3 regions of the Ensifer sp. KUDG1 genome follow, and region 1 is predicted to be linked to each of the others. Evidence: riboswitches for the same ligand, from Rfam matches in the RefSeq annotation. Region 1 holds a riboswitch; each other region holds the start of a gene.
What was found. Region 1 has a riboswitch for cobalamin ahead of metE (5-methyltetrahydropteroyltriglutamate--homocysteine S-methyltransferase). Riboswitches for the same ligand answer to the same signal wherever they lie in the genome.
Positions count from the first base shown of each region.

Region 1 (9,773 bases):
TGCTGCTCGACGATGCGCGACAGGTTCTCGACGATCGTCTGCGTGACCTTCACGCCGTTGCTGCCCGGGAAGGCATACCAGGGGCGCATCAGCGGCATCTGCTCGAGGCCGGCGCGGAACAGCGGGTTCTCCTTGTAGAAGTTGGCGAGGTACTCCGGCGACTTGGCAGCCAGCTCGTTGTTCGGCACATAGCCGGTGCCGGGAACGACGACCGAGGCGCCATAGGGGCCGGCCGCGAACTTCGCGAACTTCCAGGCTGCTTCCTGCTTCTCGGCGTCGCGCGTCAGGATGACGACGGCATTGCCGCCGGTCGGCAGCTTGCCCTTGGCCGGATCGATCAGCGGAATATGCGCTGTTCGCAGGTCGAACTTGTCGCCGACATTCTTGATGGTGTTGCGAAGTGCCCCTGTCGTCTGGAAGGCGAAGCCGACCTTGCCGGCAACGAAGGCCTGCTCGCCCGCCTGCTTGGTCAGAACCGGCAGGCCACCTTCCTTGACCATGCGGTCAAGCACTTCGACAGCCTTCTCACCTTCAGGGCCGTTGAAGGCAACCTTGCTTTCGTCTTCGCTCAGCATCTCGCCGCCGGCGCCGAAGAGCAGCGCGGAGAACATCCAGTCGTCGCCCTGCCAGCGGAAGTCGATGCCTTCGTTGCCGTCGCCAAGCGCCTTGATCTTGCCCCCGAGCGCGATGACCTCATCCCAGGTCTTCGGCGGGGTGTCCGGATCGCCGCCGGCTTTGCGCACCAGATCGGCGTTGTAATACATGATCGGGTTGGAGGTGGCGAAAGCAAGGCCCACCTGCTTGCCGCCGACCTGGGCGAGCTTCAGGATGTTTTCCGAGAAGCCCTGCTCGGCCATGTTGCCGTCCTTGGCGATGAACGGGCCGAGATCGACGGGGATGTCGCGCTCGTTGACCATGCGCAAACGGTTGAGACCGATGAAGGTGAGATCGGGCATCTCGGCCGTGCCGGCCTGACGCATGATCGTCTGGATGCCCTCCTCATAGGTCGCCGACGGGTTGGCGAAGGTGATCTTGATATCAGGGTTTTCTTCCATGAACTTCTTCGAGATCGTGTCCATCACGTCCTTGAAGAAGCCGGGCATCGGATAATGCACCGTCAGCTGGGTATCGGCAAAGGCGGGGGCAGCGAGCATCAGCGATGCGGCAGCCGCGGTAAAAAGCTGTCTCAGATGTGTCATGGTTGCGCTCCAGGTTGGACCGTTCAGCCTTTGAGACCGGTCATGGTGATGCCCTCGACGAAGCGCTTCTGCGCCAGCAGAAAAGCGGTGACGAGAGGAAGGGTAATGATGAGAGTGGCGGCCATCAGCGCGCCGTAGTCGTCGCCGGCTTCCGCGGCTCGGAAGTAGAGAAGACCGAGCGGCGGGGTGGCATAATCCTGGTTGGTGACGACGATCAGCGGCCAGAAGAGATCGTTCCAGTGGGCGACGACCGAGAAGATCGCGAAAGCCGTGATCGCCGGCCAGGCATTCGGCACGATGACCCGCGCGACGATGCCGGCTTCGGACATGCCGTCGAGCCTTGCCGCATGGATCAGATCGTCGGGCATGGCGCGGAAGAACTGCAGGAACAGGAAGATCGCAAAGACCGAGATCGAGAAGGGCGCCACCAGGGCCGTGTAGCTGTTCAAGACCGAGAGCCTGTCGAAGGCCACGTAGATCGGCAGCGCCGTCGCATGGATCGGCACGAGCAGTCCGAGCATGACCAGAACCATCATGGTGCGGGCGGCCCGGAACTTCAGCTTCGCCATGGCATAGGCGCAAGGGATGGCGACGACGATCTGGATGACGAAGATCAGCGCGCAGACGATCACGCCGTTGAAGAGCAGCGTCGACATCGAGACGCGCGACAGCGCCTTGGAGAAGTTCTCGATGTAGGACCACTGCTCAGGGATCAGCGACAGCGACGAGGAGAAGATCTCGCTCTGCGCCTTGCCTGCGGTCGAGACCATGAAGATGTAGGGCGCTAGAAAGATAAGAGCGCCGAGCGACAGCACCGTCAGACGGGCGATGCGGGTGACGGAGAAGGCGTTGCTGGTCATGCGTAATGCACCTTCCGGTCAAGCACGCGGTACTGCAGAAACATCAGGACGACGAGGATTGCGAGGAAGACGACGGTCATGGCCGAGGCGTAGCCGACGCGCAGATAGACGAAGCCTTCCTGGTAGATCGTGAAGAGCAGCACTTCCGACGCCTTGTTCGGACCGCCCTCGGTCAGCGTCTTCACTGTCTCGAACACCTTCACCGAATTGATGATGCTGATGGTCGTGACGAACAGCGTCGTCGGCCCGAGCATCGGCCAGGTCACCAGCCGAAAACGATCGAACCAGGATTTCGCGCCGTCGACTTCGGCGGCGGCATAGAGTTCCCGCGGGATGGCGGTGAGGCCGGCGAGGAACAGCACCATGTTGAAGCCGACCGACTGCCAGATGCCGATGATCGACAGGCCATAGAGCACCGTGCCGGAGGCGCCGAGCCAGTTGGGGCCGGCAATGCCGAAAACGGCGAGGAAGGTGTTGATCGGGCCGATGGTCGGGTGGAACAGGAATTGCCAGACCGTGGCCATGGCGACGAGCAGCGAGGCGACCGGCAGAAAATAGACGGTCCTGAAGAAGGCTCGGCCCTTGGTTTCCGCCTCGATCAACATGGCGATCGCCAGCGAAAGCACGATCGATACCGGTGTGACGATCGCGGTGTAGACGGCGGTGTTCCAGAGCGAGCGACGGAAGGTGCGGTCGCCGAAGAGCTCGGCATAGTTCTCGAAACCGACGAAACGGAAGCTGCCGTAGCCGAGCTCGAAATCGGTGAAGCCGAGCACGATCACGGCAGCGGTCGGCAGCAGGATGAACAGGAAGAGCAGCGTGATGGCCGGCAGCGCCAGCAACCAGGCGATGCGGGCTTCGCGGCGATCGGGGTGGGACGCAGCAATCGCGGTTTCGAAGGTTGCGACACTAGCCATGGACCTTCTCCAGCGTCGCGGCGATAGTGATCGGCTCGGCTGCCACCCGGGTGCCCTCGCCGTCGAACAGCATCGCCCGTTCCGGCATGAACGCGACATCGACGGGCTGACCGATCGCGAGTGCTGCGGCTTCGGCGGGTGCTGACTTGGCAGTGACCACCTCGCCGATCGCATCGAGACGGGCGTGGACGATGACTTCGGAGCCGAGAAACTCCATGCGCTCGACCCGCGCGGTCAGGCGGCCGGCGCTTGCCGCATGGAAGCGGACAAATTCCGGACGGATTGCAAGCTTCACCGGTGCATCCGGCGCCTGCCCGCGGCTTGCCAGAAGCACGAAATCGCCGAAGCGCACGATGCTTGCGGTATCCGTGCGGGTTTCGAGCACGTTGATCTTCGGCTGACCAAGGAAGCGCGCAACCTCGATATGGGAGGGGTTGTCGTAGATCTCCTTCGGGCTCGCCAGTTGCAAGAGATTGCCGCCGATCATGACGGCGACGCGGTCGGCCATCGACAGCGCTTCCGACTGGTCGTGGGTGACGTAGAGTGTCGGCACACCGGCGCGGCGGTGCAGGTCGACGATTTCGCCGCGGGCATGGACGCGCAGGTTGGCGTCGAGATTGGAGAGCGGCTCGTCCATCAGGAACACGGCCGGACGGCGCACCATGGCGCGGGCAAGCGCCACGCGCTGGCGCTGACCGCCGGACATCTGCCCAGGCTTGCGGTCGAGCAGATGATCAATCTTCAGCGCTCCGGCCATCTCCTTGACCTGGCGCTGAATATCGCTGCGGATCTGCTTCTGGCCAGGCAGAAGACTGCCAATCATGGGCAGGCGCTGCATCGCCGTCAGGCGCCGCATGGCGAGCGGTACGGCAATGTTTTGACCTGCCGTCAGGTGCGGATAGAGCGCGTAGGACTGGAACACCATCGCAACGTTGCGGTCGGCCGCCGCCATGCGGACAACGCTACGACCGCCGATGACGATCTCGCCGGCATCGCCGTGATCAAGGCCGGCGACGATGCGCAGAAGCGTGCTCTTGCCGCAGCCGGAAGGGCCGACGAGCGCAATGAACTCGCCGGCTCCCGCCTCCAGGCTGACGCCCTTCAGGATGGCGTTGCCGCCATAGGACTTGGTGATGCCATCCAGCGAAAGCACGCTCATTGCGCTGCCTCCACGCGAACCTTCTTCTTGGCGGCGAGCGGATAGACGTCCTCGACGATCGGGTCGAGCACGTAGCTCGTCAGACCCGGCACAGCGACGATTTCGCTCGAAACACCGTCCTCAGTGAACGTGTGCACGACGGCACCCACCAGCCGCTCGCCCGGCATCGGCCGCTCCAGCGTGTCGATGATGAAGGAGGTCGGCGGAGCCCAGACAAGCGACGTCCCGGCATGTTCGCCGGTCCAGGCCCAGTGCAGGTGACCGCTGGCATGCAACGCCACCTCGGCTTCGGCGAAAAGATCAAAGAGCCGCTGGCGCTGGCGCGGACGGATGCCCCAGTAGCCGGTGTCGCCTTCGGCCGGGGCGTCGACGAAGAGCGGCTTGTGGGCGAAGACCGCCACCCGGCGGCCGTCGCGACCAAGCAGTTGTTCCTCCAGCCAGGCAAATTGCCTGTCCTCTTCCTCGTCTTCGAAGCCGATCAGCAGGCTGTTGAGGCCAAGCAGCCGCCAGTCGCCATGGTCGTGGCCCCAGTAGTCCGGACCGGCGAGACGGCGCCAGCGGGCAAGCCGAACGGGATCCACAGGCTGGTGCGAGCCCGGCAGATGGCCGACATCGTGATTGCCGGGAACGATCGCGACCGGCATCGAGAGCTGGCCGATCAGATCGAGTGAGAAGGTGATGTCGTCCTCGTGGTCGGCGCCATCGATGGTGACATCGCCCGTGTGGATGACGAGATCGGGTTTTACCGCCTCGATCCAGGCGCGAACCGGTTCCCAATTGCCGTTGAAATGGCTTTTGGCGGGGCTGAGATGGGTGTCGCTGATCTGGACGATTTTCATGGAAACGGGCCTCCGACGATGGCTTGCGGTATCCGCGTCGGAGGGCTGTCTCTCCCCTTCTCTGCGGTTGGCCGCAGTCTTTAGGGAGCCGCCATGTCAGTTTGGTAACAGCCGTTCTCAGCTGATTTTCAGTTTCTCCATGAAAGCGTCATTTTCCGAAGCCCGGCCGGCGCGAACCGGCACGCGCGCACCGGATGCGTCTGCGTCTTCTTTCCCCAGACTCACCACTTTGCACCGAGCTCGCCCCGAATAGATGCCGGACAGGATTGCTCCATGACGGTCGCAAGCATCGCATTCGACGCGTCTGCTTCGGCGACGACCCAGTCGCGAAAAGCCTGGATCTTCTTCTGCCGCCTGGTGCTTTGCGGATAGACCAGCCAATAGGCGCGGCCGTCGCGCACCACATGCTCGAACGGCCGGATCAACCTGCCGCTCTTCAGTTCATCCATCAGGAAGGTCGAGACGGCAATCGCCATGCCGTGATCCGAAAGGATTGTGGCGACATCCATCGCCTGGACGTCGAAGATCAGCTCGGTACCGTTGCTCGCCGGCGGCTCGACGCCGGTTTCGATCATCCAGCGCCGCCACCAGTTGGCGTTGCCGAAACGCCGGATCCTCAAGACGTCGGCGGGCTCCTTGAGTTGATGTTTCTCCAGGAAGGACGGCGTGCAGACCGGCACGTAATCGAGCGGAAACAAGGGAAAGACATCGTTTCCCGGCCAGTCGCCGGCGCCGCTGCGCACCGCGAGATCGATGGCATCACGCTTGAAATCGATGAGTTCGGTCGACATGTGCACCCTTATGCTGATGTTCGGATGCGCGGTCTGGAACGAGGCGAGCCGCTGGCCGAGCCAGCTCGAAACGACGGTCGGCAGCACCGAGATGTGCAGGTGATGTTCGGTCTTGTCGGCAATCTCCGAGAAGGCCGCCCCTAAAAGATCGATCGCTTCGGTTACCTTTGGCGCCAGCTGCCGCCCGGCACCGGTCAGCCGCACCTCGCGCGGAAGGCGGACGAAGAGCGGCGCGCCGATGCGGTCCTCCAACAACCGGATCTGGTAGCTGACGGCCGCCTGCGTCATGCCGAGCTCTTCGGCGGCGCGGGTGAAACTCAGGTGCCTGGCAGCGGCCTCGAAGGCGCGCACTGCACTCATAGGAGGAATCTTGCTCATGACGCTGAGATAAGCATTCTTTATGCCAGCATGCGAGAAATCGCTTTGCGCGAAACGGCAAAAAACCTCACTTTTTTCGCGAACACACGCCTTGTAGAGAAGTGAGGATAGCAATGCTTAGCGCAATGCGATCAATGATTTACCATGTCCTGAATTGGGCAGACAGGACCCTCAGCGCTCCGGTCGCCATCGACACGTTCAACGAGTTCCAGCTCCGGGATATCGGCCTGACGCGGGACCAGGAACATATCCGTGCGCGCGTCGGCGACACCGCGGATCCGTGGCACTGGCCGGAGGAGCCCGATCCCGTGCCGGTGCAACCCGCCGCCAAAGCAGTTTGCAGCGAAGGGCCGCGCATTGCCCGCGTCTCGCCCCGCGCCCTGGCTGGAGAAAATAAAGACATAAGCATTTCTTTATGCGATTGACGAGCAAGCGATTGCAGGGCATTGTCCCGGCATCGTGGTTCTGCGCCTCGCCATCCGGCGCGGCGGAGCTAAGAGGGAATTCGGTGCGGCGCTGACAAGCGCTAAGGCCGGAGCTGCCCCCGCAACTGTAGGCGGAGAGCGGCCGTTCGATGATGTCACTGAGGAAGACGCCTCGGGAAGACGGAACGGTCCGCGTTGACCCGCAAGCCAGGAGACCTGCCGCGATGAACAACGTCCACGGGCGGGGTGTCCGATGAGGCGCGTTGACGACGCGGGACCCTTCTCGCGTCGCGGATGCGTCGCATTCAAACCTTGCCCTTCAACCTTCGGGGTAAGGAAATGACCATCAAGACTGCCAATCTCGGCTTCCCGCGCATCGGCCGCCACCGCGAACTGAAATTCGCGCTTGAACGCTACTGGTCCGGCAAGATCAGCCGTGACGACCTTTTCGACGTCGGCCGCCGGCTTCGGGCCGAAAACTGGGCGGCGCAAAAGGCGCGCGGCATCGATATCCTCCCTTCGAACGATTTCTCGTTCTACGACCACGTGCTCGATACTGCCGTGCTCGTCGGTGCGGTTCCGGCCGCCTATGGCTGGAAGGGCGGTCCCGTCGATCTCGACACTTACTTTGCTATGGCGCGCGGCTCGACGGGTTCGCCCTGCGCTTCCGGTTGCACGCATGCGGGTGACGGCGGCAACGCCGCACTCGAGATGACCAAGTGGTTCGATACCAACTACCATTACATGGTGCCCGAATTCGAAGCGGATCAACGCTTTGCGCTGACGCATAACCGGCCGCTCGAAGCCTTTCTCGAGGCCGGAGCCCTCGGCTATCGAACCCGCCCGGTCCTGCTTGGCCCGGTGACCTTCCTCAAGCTCGGCAAGGCGAAGGGCGGAGATTTCGATCCCCTCGACCTGATCGAGCGCCTGCTTCCCGTTTACGTCGAGCTGCTCACCGAACTTGCCAATGCCGGCGCCGACTGGGTTCAGATCGACGAGCCTAGTCTGGTGCTCGATCTCACCGACCGGGAAAGGCAGGCCCTGGACCTTGCCTATCATACGTTCCGGGCGAAGGTTCCCGGGCTCCGGATCATGCTTGCGACCTATTTCGGCTCGATCGGCGAAAATATGGTGAGCGCCCTGGCGCTGCCGATCGCGGGCCTGCATGTCGATCTCGTGCGCGCGCCGCAGCAGATCGAGGTCCTCATCCAGTCCGCTCCGGCTGACCGGGTGCTGTCGCTCGGCATCATCGACGGCCGCAACGTCTGGAGGACGGATCTTGCCGGCCTGTTCCGCCGCCTGCAGCCGCTGGTCTCTGCCCATGGCCGCGACCGGATCGAGCTTGCGCCCTCGTGCTCGCTCCTGCATGTGCCCGTCGACCTCGGCATGGAAAAGGCGCTCGACCCGGAGCTTGCCTCGTGGCTCGCTTTCGCCGTGCAGAAGCTCAATGAATTAAGCCTTCTCGCCCGTGCCTTCGAGCCGGGGCTTGCCAGCCCGGAAAAGGTCTTTGCGGCCTCGATCGAAGCAGCCAAGGCGCGGCTGACGTCGCTCAGGATCCATGATCCACTTGTTGCCGGGCGACTGAAGGCGCTGACGGCAGCCGACAGCGAGCGCCGGTCTCCCTTCCCGGCCCGTCGCGCGCTCCAGGCGGACGCGCTGCCGTTGCCGCTTTTCCCGACGACGACGATCGGCTCCTTCCCGCAGACACCGGAAGTACGGCAGGCCCGTTCCCTGCATGCCAAGGGCGAACTCAGCTATGTCGACTACACCGCGTATCTGCGCCGGGAAACCGAGCAGGCGGTGCGCTGGCAGGAGGAGATCGGCATCGACGTGCTGGTACACGGCGAGTTCGAACGCAACGACATGGTGCAGTATTTCGGCGAGCAGCTCTCGGGCTACGCCTTTACCCGAAGTGGCTGGGTACAGAGCTACGGTTCGCGCTACGTGCGCCCGCCGATCATCTTCGGCGACGTTTCCCGGCCAAACCCGATGACTGTCGAATGGGCGGCCTTTGCGCAGTCGCTGACCGATCGCCCGGTCAAGGGCATGCTGACGGGTCCGGTCACCATGCTGCAATGGTCCTTCGTGCGCGACGACCTGCCGCGGTCGGTGGTGTGCCGGCAGATCGCGCTGGCGCTCAGCGACGAAGTCAGGGACCTCGAGGCATCGGGCATCGCCATCATCCAGATCGACGAGCCGGCGCTGCGCGAGGGCCTGCCGCTCAAGGCCGCCGACCGCAAGGCCTATCTCGACTGGGCGGTGGAGTGCTTCCGCCTCAGCGCCGCCGGCGTCGGCGACGCCACCCAGATCCACACCCACATGTGCTACTCGGAGTTCAACGACATCATGCCGGCGATCGCGGCGATGGATGCCGACGTGATTTCGATCGAGACGTCGCGATCGAAGATGGAACTGCTCGGCGCGTTCACCGGAAGGGCCTATCCGAACGAGATCGGCCCGGGCGTCTACGATATCCATTCGCCGCGCGTACCGGCGGTGGATGAAATGGTGCACCTCATCGAGCGCGCGACCGAAGGGCTGACGCCGGCGCAGATCTGGGTCAACCCGGATTGCGGGCTGAAGACCCGGCGCTGGGAGGAAACCCGGCCAGCGCTTGTCAACATGGTGGCGGCGGCGCGCGCCCTGCGCCAGGCCTTCGCGGATGATCCCTACAAGGCGCTTCGCGCATGACGGACCACCCGGAAGCGGCGTCGGGGGAAACCCCGGCGCCACAGACCCTCGTCGATATCGTCTTTCCCGGCGACACCAATCATCACGGCACCCTCTTTGGGGGTGCCGCATTGGCGCTGATGGACCGGATCGCCTTCATCGTCGCCACCCGCCACGGCCGCGTTCCCTTCGTCACCGCCTCCTGCGACCGGATCGACTTTCGCGCACCCGCCCGCATCGGCCAGATCGTCAGTTTCTCTGGCCGCCCGGTGCGCGTGGGGCGACGCTCGATGGTCGTCGACGTCGAGATGGTGGCCGAAGACCTTGCGACCGGCGGCCGCGATCTTTGCTCACGCGGACAGTTCACCATGGTTGGGATGCCGCAGGACAAAGGTGCCGACTGGCGCCTTCCGCCGCTCGCCGAGCCCGCGCCGGTGGTGCCCGCGGCGGATTTCGTCGGCATGACCGACATCGTTTTTCCGGGCCAGACCAACAGCGCCGGCGCGCTCTTCGGCGGCGATGCACTCGCCCGGAT
Region 1 covers NZ_JBNDIG010000006.1:175,100-184,872, reverse strand. The annotation lists gene M2267_RS17170 (ABC transporter substrate-binding protein) at 1-1,199, opposite strand, end outside; gene M2267_RS17165 (carbohydrate ABC transporter permease) at 1,223-2,059, opposite strand; gene M2267_RS17160 (carbohydrate ABC transporter permease) at 2,056-2,976, opposite strand; gene M2267_RS17155 (ABC transporter ATP-binding protein) at 2,969-4,135, opposite strand; gene M2267_RS17150 (metallophosphoesterase family protein) at 4,132-4,974, opposite strand; gene M2267_RS17145 (LysR substrate-binding domain-containing protein) at 5,196-6,125, opposite strand; gene M2267_RS17140 (hypothetical protein) at 6,278-6,568, shown strand; cobalamin riboswitch at 6,587-6,806, shown strand; gene metE (5-methyltetrahydropteroyltriglutamate--homocysteine S-methyltransferase) at 6,908-9,259, shown strand; gene M2267_RS17130 (acyl-CoA thioesterase) at 9,256-9,773, shown strand, end outside.

Region 2 (9,773 bases), on a different contig from region 1:
GGATCAGAGTTCCAGCGCTGCCTTGAGGTCGGTCGACTTCAGAACGCGCAGGTCGAGGTCGGCTTCGATATGGTCGATGTGGTGGACCATCAGCCGTGCGGCCGCGTCGATGTCGCCGCGCTCGATGGCGTTGACGATCTCGTCGTGTTCGCTGTGGCCGCAGCTCGAAACGGTCGATTGTCCGTAGAGTGCAATGACCAGCGAGGAGCGGGCGACGAGTTCGTCCATGAAGCGGCGCAGGATCGCGTTGCCGGAGAGGTCGGCAAGCGCCAGGTGGAAATCGCCCGATGCCTTGATCTCCGCACGACGGGCCGATTGGCCGCGCTGTTCGGTCAGTTGCCGCTCGGCTGCCAGCATGCGCCTGAGTTCTGACACCTCCGCCTTGCCGATCCGGGCGGCGGCGGCGTGCACGACACCGGGCTCGATCAGCCGGCGGGTCGCAAAGATCTGGCGCGCCTCGTCGATGGACGGGTGGGCGACGAAAGCACCGCGGTTCTTCTCGACGTTGACGAGGCCTTCATAGGACAAAGCCTGCAGAGCGGCGCGCACCAGGGTGCGGCTGACATTGAAGAGTTCGCCGACGTCGCTTTCCGAAAGCTTGGTGCCAGGCGCAAGCCGCCGCTCGACGATCGCATCGCGCAACGTATCGCGGATATGCTGACTGCCGATGTCGGTGGTCGGGTCGGTGGCCAGTTCGGCCTGATGGGGCGTGGTGGTCAAGGACATGAATCGATCCGCGAAGCAACGCGCTATCTTATCGTCGGACGAGGCGAAGGGAAACGACAATCTGACGCGCAAAGGTTGCGTGGGATTGCGCATGATCCTCAGGTCGGGCGAGGCTACTTGTCGAGTTCCGGATAGACCCGGTCGAGGAAGCCGGGCCGCAGTTTCTCGCCGACGAGGCAGTCGGGGGCCGGGAAGGCATCGACATAGCGTATCGTCGGCGGCGGTTGCAGACCGCTGACTTCGAGCACCAGTTTCTGGCGGATCGCGATGGAGAAATCTTCGGGCTCGTGCACCGGTAGCACGAAGGAGCCGGGGCCGCCGATGACACATTCGGCATAATACTGGTCGAGCGGGCCGGTGGAAACCGACGGGCGGATCAGGATCGCAAGCCCGTTGATGGTGATGCCGCGCGCGATCGCGGTCTCGCGGGCCGGAAGCACCGGCGGGCCGATGTTGTTCGGCCCGTCGCCGGAGATGTCGATGACCCGCCGCACGCCGCTGTACGCGTTGGAATCGATCAGTGCGGTGCCGTAGGTAATGGCGTTGGAGATCGAGGTGCCGCGCCGCGTGCCGACCGGGCGCTGCTCGATCAGCTTGGCGAAGGCATCCGCGTCGGCGGCGGTGTCGATCACCCGCCAGGCGACGACGGAGGATTCGTTCACCGTTCCAGCCCATTCGAAATAACCGATCGCGATGCGGCCGAGCTGACCGCTTTCGACGGCATCGAGAAAGTCGCGGTGCCGCAACGCCTCGACATAGCCGGCCCGCTGGATGCGGGCCTCGTCGAGATCCATCGAGCCGGACATGTCGACCGCCAGGATCAGTTCGACGTCGACATTCGTCGCCTCGGCGGTCGATGGGCTCGGGCCACCACTCAATGAAAGGAGTAACGCCAACACGCTCAACATCGCTTCAACCAGTCATTGCGCGGTCAGATTAGAAGACTGTAACACAAGATTGGATTTCGGCGACCGTTTGGGTGTAGTTGGCCTTCACTAAAGAGTGATTTTGCCGGGTCATGCATGAGCCCGGATGCCGACCGGGAAAGGCGGGATGCAGCAGCGAAGCGAAAATACCGAGCGATTTCAGATCGATCGATTGCAGCAGGCGGCGTTCGGCTATTTCCTCGAACATTCCGATCCGGTCACCGGGCTGATCGCCGACACCGCGTTGGCGGGCGCGCCGGCGAGCATCGCTGCGACCGGCTTCGGCCTTTCCTGCTACCCGATCGGCGTCGAGCGCGGCTGGCTTTCGCGCGGCGATGCGGCGCGGCGCGTGGTGGCGACCCTGCGCTTCCTTGCCCAAAGCCCGCAGTCCCGCCACCGGCAGGCGACCGGCTATCGCGGCTTCTACTACCACTTCCTCGACATGCGGAACGGCGAGCGCGCCTGGCAGAGCGAGCTTTCAACCGTCGATACGGCGCTGCTGATCGCCGGCGTCCTGACCGCTTCCGCCTATTTCTGTCGGGACGACGCGGTCGAAGGCGAGATCCGTGCGCTTGCCGACCGGCTCTATGCTCGGGTCGATTGGCGCTGGGCGCTCAATCGCGGCGATACGCTGACGATGGGCTGGCGGCCGCCGGGGCGGTTTTTGAAACATCGCTGGCGGGGCTACAGCGAAGCGTTGCTGCTCTATATGCTGGCACTCGGCGCGCCCGAGCATGCGATCGAACCGGAGCATTATGCGGCCTATGCCGAGGGCCATGACTGGATCCCCGTCGAGGGCCGGCCGCACCTGCATGCGGCGCCGCTCTTCATCCATCTCTTCCCGCAGGCCTGGCTCGATCTGCGCGGGCTGGCCGACCGGCCGATGCGGGAGCGGGGAACGGACTATTTCGAAAATACCCGGCGCGCCATCCAGTTGCAGCGAGACCATGCGCGCTCCAATCCCGGACACTTCGCCGGATATGGCGAGCACCTGTGGGGCCTCAGCGCCTGCCATGCGCCACGCGGCCGGCTGCGGCTTCGCGATGGGCGCCAGCAGCGGCTTTTCGGCTATGTGAACCGCGGCGCGCCCTACGGCCCTGATGACGGCACGCTCGTGCCCTGGGCGCCGCTTGCCTGCCTGCCGTTCGAGCCTGAGGCGGCGCAGGCCTCCCTCGTGCATATGGCGAAGAGTTATCCGGAACTTCTGAACGAGGGGCGCTTTCCCGGCGGCTTCAACCCGAGCCTTGATGGCGGCGGGCCGGAGGGCTGGATCGATGCGCGGGTCGTCGGTCTTGACCAGGGCCTCGTTGTCATGATGATCGAGAACTGGCGAAGCGGCCTTGTCTGGACGCTGATGCGCGGCATACCGGCGATCCGCCTCGGCCTTCAACGAGCCGGCTTCGACGATGGCTGGCTGCGGCAGGGGGAGGGTGCGCGTGGCAATCCGCCCGCATCCAGCGCCAAGGGATGAGAATGGGCGACGGAGACGGCATGCGCTTGAACGACCACCGGCCGACAGCGGAGATCGCGGCGGCATTTGCGCCGCAGGCGCTGGCCGTCGCCGACCATCTGCGTGCCCAGTTTCCGGAGGCTGCCGTCTCGCTCGGGCCGGCGGCCAGCGAATTCAGCGCGCCGGGTGACTTCTGGGCTGTGGGCAGCGCTGGCCTTGAGGCGGGGCTCGCCTATCAGGATTTCTTCGGGGTCGGCATGACCGACCGGATCCGCGCGGCGCATCTGATCGCCTTCTATAGCCGTCAGTTGAGCGTGGTCCTCGGCGCGTTCCATCTCGGCTCCGGGCTGCAGCCGGAGGTCGCCGGCATTCGTTTCGAGGATTGGGCGCGGCTTCACCGTGGTGCCGAAGTCGCGGGCAAACGCTATCATTTTCGCCTCCAGCCGCCGGCGATGGGGCGCAAGGGTGGAGAGGAGGGCGTCAGCTCTTTTGAACAGGGCTTCATCGCTCATCTGGCGCCCGTCATTGCAGTCCTGAAGGCACGGACAGGCCTCTCGAGCGGGGCGCAATGGCGGCTCGCGGCGGATGCCCTGGCTGGCGCGTTCCTCGAAATCGGCCGCGCGATCGGGGATGAGGCGCGCGGCATGGCCGAGGCGCTGGCGATCGTCAAGCGGCCCGGCTCGCGGCTCTATTCTGATGAGCTTTGCTACGAGCAGATTGCGGCTGTCGATCCGGCAAGTGGTGAATACATTTCACGCCAATACCGGATCCGCTGCGGCTGCTGTCTCTATTTCAAGACGGAGGGCGGTAGCTTCTGCGACACCTGCGTCCTGCTGGAGCCGGAGGACCGCCGCGCGCGGCTGGCGGCGCATCTCATGCAAAACGGCGGGGCCTGAACCCCGCCGTCGCTTTGGTGACGATCCGTGATCGGCGATCACTGTGCCTTGACGAAGCGCTCGTTGATGAAGCCGGAGACGACGCCGAGCACGATCCAGAAGGCGAGCGTAGTGGCGAGTGCGGCCACCGCAAACTCTGCTCCGAGCACGGCCGGAACGTTGCTGGTAATGTCGAGCGGCTGCGGCGCACCGTAGACATGGGGCGCTGCGATCAGCACGAGGCCCGCGACCTTGGAGACGATCTCCTCGCGCAGGACGACGAGATAAAGGCCGACGGCCGAAAGCGCCACCGTTGCGAGCCACCAGGTCTGGCGGTCGCCGAGTTCGGCGGCCGGAAAGCCAGGCAGTTCCGGCGGCAGGCCGATCGCCGGCAGCATGTGCACGGCAAGCCAGCCGCAGGCGCCCCAGAGCGCGCCGTTCCGAAGCGTGATCGGATAGCCGATCACCAGGCTGACGCCGGCGAGCAGCAGGCCGAAGCCGGAACCGGTGACGAGGTTCGCGATCAGCGTGCCGGAGAAGCGGCTCATGCCGAACATGATGCCGCCTTCCTCGTGCTCGCCCTCATGGGCATAGGCGGGCGTGATCGGCGACAATGCGTCGAGCAAGGCGCTAAGCGGCGACACGGCCTTGAGCGACGAATGCTGGTCGTGGTTTTCCGCGGCAGGCTGTGCCGCACCCGGCTGGGCGGCGGGCTGTTCGGTGGGGGCCGGAGCCTCGCCTTCGAATTCCTCTGCATGCAGGATCAGCGGCGTGACGCGCAATTCCTGGGCGCCGGTCATGAAGACACCGGCAATCAATCCAGCCACGATCGCGGCCAGAAGCGTTCTGACAATCATCTTGAAATCCCTCGATAACGACAAAAGCCACGCGCTGCGGCGTGGTCCTTGAGCCTTCCCATTTTGCCTGTGCTGCGGATGGCGTTCGCACGCCGGAAAAACCGGGATGCACATAAGCCGACATCCGGCTCGGGCCGGATGTGTTCAGGTCCGCAGATTGTTCGATGCGGAACGTTGTTCACGTTCCGAGGCATCGGTCAGTGGCAGGGGAAGCCGTAGGAGTGGCGGGTGTCGTGCGCCGTGTCGTGCAGCACGGCCGAGTTGGCAAGGCCGGCGCCGAAGACGAGGAATGCGCCGATGAAGAGCGCGATGACGCCAGCGGTCAGACGATCGCTGAGGGAGAGCGGGGTGCTCGAAATGGTAGACGTAGCCATGACAACCTCCGTGATGGCATCGGGAAATTCCCGGTTGGGCCCTATGCCCGCATCGAGTGGCAGGTTTCCTGGCTCACGGCGTTGGGCTCGATGCCCTCGGTCTGCCTCGCCTTCCCAGTTCGACCGCCCTCTCGCGGCCTTTCCAGTGGCTTCTTCCGGATCGCTCCGGAATGGCAGATCGACGTCGCTCTACAGTCGCGGGGTCGGCCGTGATTTGAATGCCCAGAGTGGGTCCATCCGTCACGTTCCCGTTTACTCCCGAAACGCGTTCGCGTCCCGGGAACCAATCGATCCCAGATGATTAGGATTCTGTCATGGAGTTGTCAATTGAGCCTGCGCCGCCGCGCGGTCCATCCGCGACAAAATCCTTGATGGTCATGCGCTTGTAGGCCTCGACGATCTGGTCGCCCTCGGCCCGATCGACCGAGACCGCAAGCCGCATGGTGCAGTCGCCGAGATGCATGATCAGGAAGGCGGCGCTGTCGATCTCCTCGCGCGGCGTCGCCGGCACAAGCCGGGCCCACACATCGGCAAGCAGCTTTCCGCCGGCGCGGCTTTGCGCAAGGTCGATTTCGCGCAGCGCCTTGTCGGCCTGCATCGCCGACCAGATGTCGCGCATGACCGGCTCGGCGAGGAACATCTCGTAATAGATGTCGAACAAAAGCGAGAAGGCGTCGCGCAACTCCGCGATCGAGGTCACCTTGGCCAGTTCGGCCGCGATGCACTCGTTGCAGACCGTATTGTAGCGCTCGGCGAGCGTGCGCACGATTGCCGCCTTGTCGGGGAAGTATTGGTAGAGCGAGCCAATCGAAATTCCAGCCTTTTCAGCGACTTCGCTCATGCGCATGGCGTCGCTGCCCTTTTCCTGGATGAGCGCCGTCGCGCAGGCAAGGATCTGCTCGACGCGCTCGCGGCTGCGCTTCTGGCTCGGCGTCCGGCGCAGCGCAGGCTCGTCGTCGGCGGGAAGCGTGGCGGGACTTGCATCTGGAATCATGAGTAATGCTCACATTTTGACTTGACTCCTAAAATACGAGGATTTATCACATTTGCAAATGTGAGAGATACTCATGTTTGTTGGTGGAACCTCAGGAGGAAACGATGTCTCAGAAAATCACACTGGTTTTGGGCGGTACCGGCAAGACGGGGCGGCGGGTGGCCGAGCGCCTCAAGGAGCGTGGCGTGGCGGTGCGCATCGGCGCCCGTTCGGCGTCGCCTTCCTTCGATTGGACGGAAGAGACGACCTGGGCGCCGGTCCTTGAAAACGTCGATCGCATCTATGTCTGCTTCCAGCCGGATCTGGCGGTGCCGGGCTCCGTCGAGGTGATCGCCAAGTTCTCGAGCCTTGCCGTCAGCGCCGGCGTCAAGCGGCTGGTGCTGCTGTCGGGGCGTGGCGAGGACGAGGCGGAAGCGGCGGAGCGCGCGCTGCAGGCCTCCGGCGCCGACTGGACGGTCATCCGGGGCAGCTGGTTCTTCGAGAATTTCGACGAAGGCTTCCTCGCCGAGGGTGTCTTGAGCGGTTCCGTCTTCCTGCCCGTGGACACGGTGACCGAGCCTTTCATCAGCTGCGACGACATTGCCGACGTCGCTGTCGAAGCGCTTCTCGACGACCGCCATATCGGCAAGGTCTATTCGCTGACCGGCCCGCGGCTGATGACCTTTGCCGACGCCGTGGCCGAAATTGCCGCGGCAGCCAACCGCCCGATCTCCTATCAGGCCATCCCGATTGCCGACTTCGCGGCGCACTTGCAGGCCGACGGCGTGCCTGATGACTATGTCGAACTCATCCGCTATCTCTTCACCTCGGTGCTCGACGGGCGCAATTCAAACCTGACGTCCGATGTCGAGCATGTGCTTGGGCGGCGTCCGCGTGACTTTGCAGCCTACGCTCGGGAAACCGCAGCAACCGGTGTATGGAGTCTTGCCGCATGATCCCCCTGATCCCCGCTCTGGCGTTTGCCGCCGCGATCGGCTCCGGCCTGATGGCCGGACTGTTCTTCATCTTCTCGGTCTGCATCATGCAGGCCCTGTCGCGGCTGCCGCCGGAGCAGGGGATCGCTGCGATGAATGCGATCAATGTCGTGATCCAGAACCCGATCTTCCTCAGCGCCTTCATGGGCACGGCGCTGCTCGCCCTGGCGCTCATCGTCGTCGCCTTCCTCTCGGGCGGCGAGGGCCGGTGGTGGCTTGCCGCCGGCGGTGTCGCCTATGTCGTCGGCGTGCTGCTGGTGACCATCGTCTTCAACGTGCCGATGAACGATGCGCTCGCCGCCGCAGCGCCCGGCCAGGCGGCGACCGATCTCTGGCGTGAGCGCTATCTGACCGACTGGGTCTGGTGGAACCACGTGCGCAGCTTCGCGTCGATCGGCGCGCTGGCGTTCTTCATTCTCGGTTTCGCCCGTGCCTGACGAGAAGCGCCGGCAAGTGGATCCTTGCCGGCGCCTGCGCGCGTCCTGACCTCTGAACCCATCCCGCCGTCAGGGCTTGGGAATACGCGCGTCGTATTGCGCTTCAAGATCGGCAAACTTGCTCCAGAAGGCCGCCGGCTTTTCGCCTTCCAGCAGCGCGCGCAGAATGTCGAGATGCACGTGCCAGCCGGCGGAGAAGCTGGTCATGATGGCGCGGTCGGCGATGCGCTTGTGGGTGACGACGAGCAGCACCTTGTCGCCGCGAGGGCTAAGTTCGAAGCGGACCTCCGAGGGGGTGCCGGTTTCTTCGTTCCAGGTATAAGCCAGCAGCCGTGGCGGCTCCCAGGCGAGCACGTGACCGTAATTGCGCACCTCGCCGGCGTGCTCGGCATATTTCTGCGGTGGCCGATCGTCTTCCGCTGTCAGTTCCGAGTGGCGGAAGACGTGCTCGACCTCGGCCCCTTCCTTCGCCCCGATCGTTCCGGACGCCATCCAGAGCCGGCGCTTGCTTTCCTCCGTCAGATAGGACCAGACCCGCTCGATCGGGCCGGGAAGCAGGCGCTCGATGCGCACTGCGTCCGGTGCGACGACACGGCCGTAATCGGCGCCGGCAAAGGCTGTGGCAGACGAAGTCATGGCTTATCCTCCGGATCAGATTGGATGGTGGCGTCTTCGGCGAGAAGCAGCGCCTCGAGTGCGTCGATGCGGGACCGCCAGAAGGCTTCGTAGTGGCGCATCCACTCCATGCCTGCATGCATCGGCGCGGCATCGAGCCGGCACACATGCGTGCGACCTTTCACTTCGCGGCGCACCAGACCTGCTCCTTCCAGCACCTTGATGTGCTTCGATGCCGCGGCCAGCGAGATCGAGAACGGCGCCGCAAGCTCGCCCACCAGTCTTTCGCCCTGCGAAAGGTCCTGGAGCATGGCGCGCCGCGTCGGGTCCGAAAGCGCGTGAAACACGGCATCGAGATGTGCGTTCTGATATTCAACCATATTGTTGAATATCGTCTCGATGGACCTAATTGTCAACCGTTCGGTTGAATTTAAAAATATCGCGAAAAAAGACCGGGCCGCGGCGGGTCGTCATGGACGCGCCGTCCCTTCCAGGCGGCAAGCGCATCGGCAAGGTCGTCGGTCGGCACCATCTGGGCAAACTGCTCGCTCTCGACCTGCAATCCCTCGGCGATCGACATGTTGAGGCCGCGGGTGACGGCAGTGATGATCGAGCGGACGGCGATTGGTGAGTGCGCCATGATCCGCTTTGCCAGGTCACGGGCGGACGCGATCAGTTCGTCATGCGGGACGACGCGGTTGACGAGCCCCAGCTCCAGCGCGCGATCGGCCGGGAAATCCTCGCCGGTCAAAAGCAGTTCCAGCGCGCGTTTGCGGCCGGCAAGCCGCGGCAGCCGCTGGGTGCCGCCGAAGGTCGGCGGCATGCCGAGCTTGATCTCCGGCTTGGCAAAGCGCGCCCGGTCGCTGGCAATAGCCAGATGCACGGCCTCGGTGATCTCGCAGCCGCCGCCATAGGCAAGCCCGTTGACGGCGGCGATGATCGGTTTCGGGAAGGCCTCGAGCCGCGCCGTCAGGCCCTGGCCGCGACGGACGAAATCTCGCACGGCCGGGTTCACGCCCTTGGCGACGCTGTCCGAGAACTCATGAATATCGCCGCCGGCGGAAAAGGCGCGGTCGCCGGCGCCGGTGATGATCACCGCGCTGACGGCATGGTTCACCTCGATCTGGTCGAGAAGGCCCATGAGCCGGTCGATCAGCTCGTAGTTGAGCGCGTTCAGTTTCTGCGGACGGTTGAGAGTGAGGAGGGCGATGCCCTCGGAAATCTGCAGCAGCACGGTGTTCGACATGGTTGCTCTCCGGCAGGTGTTGACGGGGAGAGGCTAGGTGAGGGAAGATAGGATGTATATTCACTAGTCGGTATACTTGAGAGATGACGAAAGCAGAGAAGTCGACCCGGGACGTGATCGTCGCAGCGGCGGAGAAGCTGTTTTACGCCGAGGGCATCCGTGCGGTCAGCGTCGATGCGGTGGCGGAGGCGGCGGGCGTGACCAAGCGCACGCTCTACTATCATTTCGACAGCAAGGACGCGCTGATCGCCGCCTACCTCGAGAGCCGCGACCAGCCCAATCTGAAACTCTTTCGCAAG
Region 2 covers NZ_JBNDIG010000019.1:15,214-24,986, forward strand. The annotation lists gene M2267_RS29780 (GntR family transcriptional regulator) at 4-726, opposite strand; gene M2267_RS29785 (DUF1194 domain-containing protein) at 840-1,634, opposite strand; gene M2267_RS29790 (glucoamylase family protein) at 1,780-3,123, shown strand; gene M2267_RS29795 (ferric iron reductase) at 3,144-3,998, shown strand; gene M2267_RS29800 (CbtA family protein) at 4,037-4,834, opposite strand; gene M2267_RS29805 (CbtB domain-containing protein) at 5,032-5,208, opposite strand; cobalamin riboswitch at 5,250-5,511, opposite strand; gene M2267_RS29810 (TetR family transcriptional regulator) at 5,510-6,202, opposite strand; gene M2267_RS29815 (NAD(P)H-binding protein) at 6,307-7,137, shown strand; gene M2267_RS29820 (DUF1772 domain-containing protein) at 7,134-7,613, shown strand; gene M2267_RS29825 (SRPBCC family protein) at 7,683-8,249, opposite strand; gene M2267_RS29830 (ArsR/SmtB family transcription factor) at 8,246-8,608, opposite strand; gene M2267_RS29835 (crotonase/enoyl-CoA hydratase family protein) at 8,659-9,474, opposite strand; gene M2267_RS29840 (TetR/AcrR family transcriptional regulator) at 9,558-9,773, shown strand, end outside.
Region 2: another riboswitch for cobalamin. It lies ahead of M2267_RS29805 (CbtB domain-containing protein); the one in region 1 lies ahead of metE (5-methyltetrahydropteroyltriglutamate--homocysteine S-methyltransferase).

Region 3 (9,773 bases), on a different contig from region 1:
CACGGCGCCATGGCCGGCAGCATTTCGACCCGCGAGATGCGTTTGACCGGGCGCGAGACCGAGGTCTTGACCTGGGCTGCCGCCGGCAAGAGCTATTGGGAGATCGCCACGATTCTCGGTATTTCGGAGCGCACCGTGCGCTTCTTCATGACCAATGCGCGACGCAAGCTGAATGTCGTTTCCAACACCCAGGCCGTGGCACAGGCCGTACGACACGCGCTGATCCCCACCGTTTGACACCCGACAACGCACCTCCACCGAAACCCCTCGAAATCTAGTGGCAAATATCGCGCATTTGAACTGTCGCTAGCGACAGTTACGCAACCGCCGCGAGCCTGACAGCATCGCCCCATCCCCAAACTCGGATGGAGAAAACGATGATCAGGATCCTGAACGGAAAGACCCGCGCACAACACCCGGCGGCCGTCGACGACATGTTCCGGTTGCGCAAGCGCGTCTTCCACGACTTCCTGAAATGGGACGTGCAGACCGAAGGCGAATGGGAGATCGACAACTACGACCAGGCAAACCCGCTCTACGTCCTGTCCTATGCCCCCGATACCGGCCGACTGCGCGGCGCGCTGCGGCTCCTGCCGACGCTCGGCCCGAACATGCTGGACGACACCTTCCCGATCCTGCTCGGCGACAATCCGGAAATCCGTAGCGCTTCGGTCTGGGAATCCAGCCGCTTCTGCATCGAGCCGGAGATTTCGCAGGACCGCGCTTCGAACCAGGTGACGGTCGCGGCTGCCGAACTCATGTGCGGCGTCGGTGAGCTTGGCCTTGCTTCCGGCATCAGCCACATCGTCACCGTGACGGATGTGTTCCTCGAGCGCATGTTCCGCCGCATGGGATGCCCGGGCGAGCGCATCGCCGAACCGCACCGCATCGGCTCGGTCTTCGCGGTTGCCGTTGCCTGGGAAGTGACCCCGGATCTGCTTTCGCGGATGAAAGCGGTCGCTGCGATCGAAGGCACCGTTCTCGACCGCCCGATGTCGCTGGAAACCGCTCGCGCCGCCTAAGCGCGTCCGTCGATCGGCACTGTTAACGCAAACCGTCGCTTGTCGTTGCACGATCACCGACAAGCTCTATGATGGAGGCGAAACAGGAATGCCGCTGGCAGCCAACCGCAGAAGTTGGCGCCGACCTGGCAACAGGAAGAGACTTACGCCCCGTGTTCACGCGCCTGAAACACGTCGCTGCGGCCCTCGTGCCTTTGGTTCTGATCGGTGCCGGTCCGTCACTGGCATCGACGGCCTGCGACCGACTGAACGCCCGGCTCGCGCAACTGCCTGACTACGTCGCCAGCAATGCCGATGCGCGCGACTATGCAAGCGCAATCTCACGGCAGAACATCGAACTGCGGCGAGCGAAGAACGACCGCCGCCGCGCCGGTTGCGGTGGCGGCAACGCCATCGGCTACGACGGCGGCGACCCCGACACCTGCGGCGGGCTCAACGGTCTCATCGCCGAGATGGAAGACAATCTGCGCATGCTGAAGTCCGAGCGCGAGCAGATCGTCGCCGGCGGTAGCGACGACAGCCGGCGCCGCATCCTCGCTGCACTTGAGATCAACGGTTGCTATGGCGACCGCGAGGAGTTCGCAAGCTTCGAGCCGGACGTACCGGAAAGCCACCGCAACATCGTTGCCGACCTGCCGCCGGACGACGCCTATGGCCCGATGCTCGGACACGGCGAAGACGGCTACGCACCGCAGGAGCGCTACTATAGCGGCACGCTCAGGACCATGTGCGTGCGCACCTGTGACGGCGCCTTCTTCCCGATCTCTTCGGATGCGACGCCGGCCGATTTCCCACGCGACGAACAGGCCTGCCGGGCTCGCTGCCCAGGGGCTGAGACGGAGCTCTATTTCCACGACCTCAACACGGAAGAGAGCGACAAGATGGTCTCGGCCGTGACCGGCCGTCCCTATACCGAAATGCCCAACGCCTTTGCCTACCGCACCCGCGCCGTCGGCAAGCGCGGCCAGTGCGGCTGCCAGATACCGCAGACCGCTGCAACCACGCCGAAGACGACAGGTACGAAGATCGGCGACGACCAGTCGTCGATCATCGTCATCGAGACGAAGAAGCCGGAAGCAGCGGGCGAGGCCGCCAAGGTGCCGGCCGAAGAGCGGCCCTATGATCCGTCGAAGAACAAGGTGCGCGTCGTCGGGCCCACCTACCTGCCGCAGGAAGAAACTGCGATCGACCTCAAGCATCCGAAGGGACCGGCCTATCAGCCGGTCCAGAATTGATCGGGCGAGGCCTTACGCCTTCTCCTTGCTGCATCCCCATCCTTCCTCGAAAACCAGGTCCTCGAGCGGAAGGCGCTGGCGCCAGCCCTTCACGGCGAGTTCCGGCTGCTGATAGAGGCGGTCGACATAGCCGAGGCAGAGCCAGGCGACGATCTCGATATGGTCGGGGATGCCGAGGATCGCCTTGATCTCGGCCTCGTGGAAGATGCTGACCCAGCCGACACCCACCCCTTCGGCGCGCGCTGCAAGCCAGAGGTTCTGCACGGCGCAGACGGTGGAATAGACGTCCATCTGCGGATTGTGGGTACGCCCGAGCACGACAGTGCCGCCGCGCGTGCGGTCGCAGGTGACGCAGATGCTGAGCGGCGCCTTGCGAATGCCTTCGAGCTTCAACGCGCGATACTTTCCCTGCTGTTCCGCCTCGAACATCAGCGCGGCCTCGTCATTGGCGCGGCGAAACGCCTGCCAGACCCGATCGCGCGTTTCTTCCGCCCGCACCAGCACGAAGTTCCAGGGCTGCATGAAGCCCACGGACGGGGCGCTGTGTGCCGCGGCCAGCAGGCGCCTGATCAGATCATCCGGCAATGGCTCGGGCAGGAATTCATCGCGCACGTCGCGACGTGTCTCGATGGCACGGTAGACGGCCTCCCGCTCTTGCAGCGAAAAGGCACCGGCAGCCGCAAGGCCGCCCTTCGGTTCAGTCAGCATCGTTCGATCCCCAACAATGCGAAAACCTCCCGCCGTCCACGCGGGGTTCGGTCTATCTCGCCAGGCCGGTCTTCTGACTTCGGTTCAACCGATCGCCTCACCTTCCCAGATCGATTGAAGATCCAGTGGCAAAACCTTGAATCAATTCAAGGCCATCTTAGACGCGATCGTCCCCGTCACAGCGTTGGGCACGTTCCGGAATATCGACCGGATTCCCGATTCTCCCGCTTTCGCGGGCACCTGACGACGGCACTAAGTGCACAGGGATTTGAGAAAGACAAGCGGCGCTAACCGGGCGAAACCGGACGCGCCGCTTTCCACCTGCTTCTTTCTGCCTCGCCTCAGAGCGGAGCGACCGGATGCGGCGAACCGTCATAGGCGCCCCAGATCGACTGGTCGAAGCAGATCACCGATCCGGTCATCAGCCCGGATTCGGCCGACGACAGGTAGGCGCAGGCACGCGCCACCTCGGACGGATCGACGAGCCGGCCGAAAGGCTGGCTAGCCGCCGCCTTTTCGAGCCAATCGGCAGCCGCGCCATGAAACTCGCGCTGTATGCGGTCTTCGCCTTCGGATGCCATCCAGCCGATATTCAACCCGTTGACGCGGATGCGGTTGCGAAGCAGCGCATAGGCCGTGTTCTTGGTCAGCGTTTCGAGCGCGCCTTTCGACGAACAATAGGCGGCGATGAACGGCTGGCCGGCCATCGCCGACATCGAGCCGATGTTGACGATCGTGCCTTCGGTCTTCTCGCGCCGCATGACTTTCACCGCTTCCTGCATCAGGAAGAACGGTGCGCGCACGTTGATCGCGAACATGCGGTCGAAGAGTTCGGGCGTGGTGTCGAGGATCGTGCCGCGGTCGGTGATGGCCGCAGCGTTGACCAGCGCATCGACCCGGCCGAATTCGGCGTCGCAAGCGGCGACAACCTTGCGGGCGTCCTCCACCTTCTCCAGATCGGCCTCGACATAGACGACTTTCGCGCCATGTGCCTTGCCGATCTGTTCGGCCTTCGCCCGTCCCTTGGCGGCGTTGCGCCCGCAAATGACAATACCCTTGGCGCCACGCTCGGCGAAAAGGCCAGCAATCGTCGCGCCCAGCCCCTGCGTACCACCGGTGACGATGGCGATCTTGCCCTGCAATTGTCCACTCATCGAATTCCTCCCTCGGAAATGATCGTTTGAAACGGCTGCGGCTCCCGGGTGAAACACGCCGGGAGCCTGTCAAATGGTAGCTCGCGCGTCAGCTCAGCTTGCGTTTCGCCTGCGCCTCAAGCACCGCAAGAAACTCCTCCTCGCCCGTTCCCGCAGTGAGCGCCTCGCGCATCAATTGCGCCTGCGTCTTCGGCGCCAGCCCGCCGATTGGCGGGTCTCGGTCAAGATTGGTCGGGAACGAGTAGCCTTCGGCACAGGAGGCGATGGCATTGGCCGCTTCCGCCCGCGACAGCTTGCCGTTCGCCAGCAAGGCCCGCAAGGCCGGATAGAGCGCCGCGCTCATCGTCAGTCGATCGACGGTTTCCATGGCGCGCCCGAAGGCCGAGGACACCTGCAGCAGGTTGGCGACGCGGCGGATATCTTGGGAGCGGTTGGTGCCGGCAGCATGAAAGAGCGCCGGATTGAAGAAGACGACGTCACCCTTTTCAAGCGGGAGCTGCACGTGATGTGCGTCGAAATAGGCGCGGAATTCCGGCCGGTTGAGCGCCAGATAGCCCGGCACATAGGTCTGGCTATAGGGCAGGAATAGCGTCGGTCCGCTTTCGAGCGGCATGTCGCAATGGGCAACCGCGCCCTGCAGCGTCAGCACCGGCGAAAGCTTGTGGACATGCGCCGGATACTGCTCGATCACGGCCGCCGTCTGGAAGCCGAGGTGATAGTCTCGGTGCGCCGATTGCGCCGCCCCGCCCGGGTTGACCCGGTTGACCTGCGCCGTCATCTGGTAGTTCGGCCCGAGCCAGGCCTCGCTGACGAGCGCGATGACGGCATTGCCGTAATAGGCGGCGAAATTCTCCGGTGCGTTCAGGCAGTGCTTTTCCAGCGAGTTCCAGATGCGGTCGTTGGCGCCGGGCTTGGCGAAGTGATCGCCGCCACCGCTGTTGCTGCGATGTTGCTCTTCGATGATGGCGTCGAAGACCCCGCTTGCGATGTCGATTGCCGCCGTATCGGCATAGGCGCGCTTGAAGACCGCCACGCCGGGGCCCGTTGCCAGCGCCTCGCAGATTTCCGCCAGAACCGAACGCCGCGCCTCGCCGTCGCCGCACGCCGCAATCAACGCGGCGCTGTCATAGATCAGGACGTTCTTTTCGCAGCCGGAGGCATGGGGATAGTCGGACAGATTGGTCTGGCGTTCGACTTCCGCCCGGAACGCCTCGAGATCGCAGGCCTCCTCGGTGAGCCAGACACGGTCGATCCGCTGGCGCGCTTTGTTGTCGGTCTTCATCGCGTTTCCTCCTCTGGAACATCCTGATGAACACGACTATAGGCGGCGGCAAACATGATATAGAGCAAGAATCCATCAAAAATCCATCAGGAGCGCGCAACGATGGCCCATCCGTTTCTGGTCAAGGACATCGCCTTTCAGGCCGGCCTCAGCACCGCGACCGTCGATCGTGTGCTCAACGAGCGGCCGGGCGTGCGCCGCCAGACGGAGGCCCGGGTTCGCGCAGCCATCGAGGAACTGGAAAAGCAGCAGGCCGGCCTCGACATCCAGGGGCGCAAGTTCGCGATCGATATCGTCATGGAGTCGCCGCAGCGCTTTACCGATGCGGTGCGGCGCGCCTTCGAGAGCGAGGCGCTGACCTTCGCGCCCACCGTCTTTCGCTGCCGGTTTCACTTTGCCGAGACGATGCGCCCGCAGGACATCGTGCAACTGCTCGACCGGATCCGGCTGCGCGGAACCGACGGATTGGTGCTGAAGGCGCCAGACGTGCCCGAGATCGTCGCCGCCGTCGCCCGCTTCGAGATGGGCGGCACGCCCGTGGTGACGCTGGTAACCGACCTGCCCCATTCGCAGCGGACGGCCTATGCCGGCGCCGACAACCGGGCGGCGGGCGAAACGGCCGCCTACCTCCTCGGCGAGCGCTTTTGCGGCGCGCCGGCAACCGTGCTGGTGACCCTTTCAAGCGGCCGTTTTCGAGGTGAGGAAGAACGAGAGATCGGCTTTCGCCGGGTGCTGCGCGAGCGCTATCCGACGATCCGGATCGTCGAGATCAGCGAAGGCCACGGCCGCGACAGTGAAACCGGGCTCCTGGCCCATGCAGCGCTTTCGGCCAATCCGGATATCAACGCGGCCTATTCGATCGGCGGCGGCAACCGCTCCGTGCTTGCAGCCTTCGAGGGCCTCGAACGTTTCTGCATGCTCTACATTGCCCATGATCTCGATGAGGACAATCTGGCGCTGCTGCGCGAACGGCGCATTCACTTCGTGCTGCATCACGACCTGAGGACCGATGCACGCACCGCCTTTCGCACGATGATGCTGCGGCCGGGCGCCCAGGCGCCGGCGATCGGCCCGCAGCTCTCCGCCGTGGTAGTGATCACGCCCTATAATGTTCCGGAGTAGCGCGGCCGCCAGCCGGCGCTGAACCTTCAAGCGGCCGTCTGGCCATCGTTCTTTTCGGCCGGCAACACCATGTCGTCGGCCGTTTCGAAGCGATTGCGGCCGCGCCGCTTGGCGAGATAGAGCGCTTCGTCGGCAGCCAGCAGCAACTGGCGCGCCGTCTGTCCGTGCCGCGGTGCAAAGGCAATGCCGGCGCTGCCGCCGACGACGAGCATCTGGCCGTTGAAGGCGACCGGCGTCTGCGCGTCGGCAATCAGGCCTGCCGTCAGGCTGCGGGCCTCGGCCTCGCTGCAATCGCCGAGAATGACCGCAAATTCGTCACCTCCGAGCCGGGCAACCGTGCCCTTCGGCCCGGCGCGATTGCGAAAACGCTCGGCCATGGCCACCAGCACGGCGTCGCCGGCGGCGTGGCCGTGGCGGTCGTTGACCTCCTTGAACTCGTCGAGATCGGCATAGACGAGCGTGAAAGGGTGGGTATTCGCCCGCAGAAGCGCCGCTGCCAGCATGTCGTCGAAGCCGCTGCGGTTCATCAGCCCCGTCAGGCGATCGTGTTTGGCCAGGTGCCGGTTCAGCGCTTCGCTCTGCTGCAGGGCGGCAAAGAGCGTCGAGAAGCGCAGCGCCACGAAAGCCATCAGCAGGGCTGCGACAATCGCCATGATGATGACGCTCGGCAACAGTTCCGCGCGCACGAACCCGCCGGGCGATTTCGGCACCCAGGCGGCCACGAGACAGGACGAATCGGTGCAGCGCCCGACAGACGCATAGGCGTTGCCTGCTGGCCGCTCGTTGAGCGGAACAAAGGCCAGCCCGCGGATACCCAGCCGCGCCGCGATCTCGCGTGTCATCTTCGGCGTGACCGGTCGAACCGCGACCATCAGCACCGGATCGCGCCGTTCCGCCGGAACCACCAAAGTCTCCGGGATGACCGCCTGCACCACCGCAACGCTCATACGCCCGTCGATCTCGCGCAGGTCCACCGCGTGGATGCCGGGCACCGCCGGCATGACGGATTGCGGATCCGGCGTCGTGACATCGAGTTTATAGGTGCCGCCGTTGTTCCTGAGCGCATTGTCGTAGCGGCGCTTGGCCTCGTCCACGAGATCGTCGACCTCGTCGAGCGGCACGCGCGCCACCCCGGCCGGAACCGACACGCCATCCTTGAGCGCCGTCGAGACGTTGCGCGCCGGATCCGTGAAGATGATCCAGGAGAAGCCGTAGTCTTCCCAAAGCCAGCCCGAAAGCTCGTCCGTGATAAAACTGTCGCTGGCGTGCCCGCTCGCCAGTTCCTCGTAGGTCTTGTCCCAGAAGGACACCTGCGCCTGGAACTGAACGACGGCATCCATCTGGTGGCGCAACTCGTTTGCGACGAGCCGGCGCTCGGCCGAAAGTCCGAAACGATCGGCCTCGGTGACCGACCGGTCGAGCACATAGATGAGGCTTGCAATGATCAGGACCGCGACCAGGGTACAGGCGGCATGGATCGCCCAGACCGTCTTGTCCCGTTTTGCCTGCCGCAACGCCTTTTCCACCACGCCAGTCCCCCTCGTCCGCACCGGCCATGCCGGGCATTCTAGCACTTGTGGAGGTGCGATGCGCAACGATGGCAGCCGATACTGAGGGCACCCTAGCGGCCAATATCGAAGTTTGGCTTAAATAAGCTGGTGATAAAATAATTAACGATTTCAACCGACTGAATCAGCCGACAATCAGCGGTCGCAGCGGAGATCTGGAGGTGCGGGCAATCGCCCGCGCCTCCTTCTGCACAGCCTATTGCGGAGCGGCGGCCGAAACGCGCAGCAAGGCGATGATCTCCGCATTGCCTTGCTCTACGGCAAGATCGCGTATCGATGGACCTGCGGCGCCATCCCGAAGGCGCGCATTCGCGCCCCTTTCGAGAAGCAGCTGTACCGATTCCGCCTGCCCGTTGATCACCGCGAAGGCCAGCGGCGTCATCCAGTCGTGCTGCGGCTCCGGTCGGCCGCGGCCGCGGAACGTGCCGAAGGGCGTTTCGATCAGATCCGGCTGCCGGTCGAGGATATCGGCGAGGCGCGCGGTCACACCGAAGGACGCGGCTGCGAAGACATCGAGCGGCTGATCCTTCAGGAAGGCGACCATCTCGTCCTTGCCGTTGTACTTGGCCCAGCCGATCGGCGGTGCATGATGGTAGGGATCGCGGGCTGAGGCATTGGCGCCGTGATCGAGCAGGCGCCGCGCCATCGCGACATGGCCATGCAGCGCCGCCTCGTGCAACGGCGTGCGCGAGGTCATGCGGTTGACGTCGAAGCCGAGCGACAGCATCAGCGCCACAGCGTCGTGCCGGTCCTCGCCCGCCGCCTCGTGCAGGATAGCCGGGTGCGCGGCTTCAGTTCGGGCCACAAGCGTCGGATCCGCGTCGACGAGTTCCCTCGCCTCGTCGGCCTTCACTTCGCCGATGGCACGAGCCAGCCGGTCGACATCCTCCAGCGGCGCTTCGGTCGCGCCACGCGACAGGAGGTATTGCGCCAGCGCCGGATCGCCGCCGAGCTCCGCCCATTGATAGGGCGTGCGCCCCTTGATCGGGCGATTGACGTCGGCACCGTGCGCGACGAGCAGCCGGACGCGATCGGACATCCGCTTTTCCAGCGCCCAGGCAAGCTGATAGTCGAAGACGCGTTCGCCGTTTTCGACGAGGCCGCCATCGTTGCGCACCAGCCAGTTGTTGCGGTCGTCGGCATTGAGGCCATGATCGAGAAGCAACTGGAGGCACGAATTGTCCGGCTCGAACATCCGGTTGTAGAGCGCTTGGCTGTCATTGGCCCGGGCACCGGCATTCAGCAGCAGTCGCGCAAAGGCAAGGCAATCCGGGTGCGGCGGCTGCCGCTCCGGCCCTGCCTCGCCCTCACCGAAAACGCCCGTCAAGGCCGTGAAACGATACTGGCCGTCGTCGAGCCAGTAAGCGTTCGGATCGGCCCCACGCGCGATCAGGCGATCGCCCGCCGGCAGCGACGAGCGGCCGGGAACGCGGGCATAGGCGGCATAGAGCAGCGGATCCCAATCGAACGGACCGCCGCGCTTCTCTGCAAGTTTCGGGTCGCCATCGAGAAAGCGGTCGATCGCCGCGGCGTCGCCGAGTGCGGCGGCCACGTGAATGCTGTCCCCGGCAATTTCAGGATGGTCCTTGAGCAGGTCGAGCGCCTGAGCGAACCGCTCGGGATCGGCGGCGATGTCGCCGAAATAGGAGACCGTCGCCAGAGCGAGAAAGCGGTTTGCGACC
Region 3 covers NZ_JBNDIG010000002.1:752,443-762,215, reverse strand. The annotation lists gene M2267_RS09280 (LuxR C-terminal-related transcriptional regulator) at 1-237, shown strand, start outside; gene M2267_RS09275 (acyl-homoserine-lactone synthase) at 378-1,022, shown strand; gene M2267_RS09270 (DUF2865 domain-containing protein) at 1,175-2,257, shown strand; gene bluB (5,6-dimethylbenzimidazole synthase) at 2,270-2,965, opposite strand; cobalamin riboswitch at 3,012-3,224, opposite strand; gene M2267_RS09260 (SDR family oxidoreductase) at 3,307-4,119, opposite strand; gene M2267_RS09255 (phytanoyl-CoA dioxygenase family protein) at 4,208-5,401, opposite strand; gene M2267_RS09250 (LacI family DNA-binding transcriptional regulator) at 5,504-6,523, shown strand; gene M2267_RS09245 (diguanylate cyclase domain-containing protein) at 6,550-8,037, opposite strand; gene M2267_RS09240 (ankyrin repeat domain-containing protein) at 8,288-9,773, opposite strand, start outside.
Region 3: another riboswitch for cobalamin. It lies ahead of bluB (5,6-dimethylbenzimidazole synthase); the one in region 1 lies ahead of metE (5-methyltetrahydropteroyltriglutamate--homocysteine S-methyltransferase).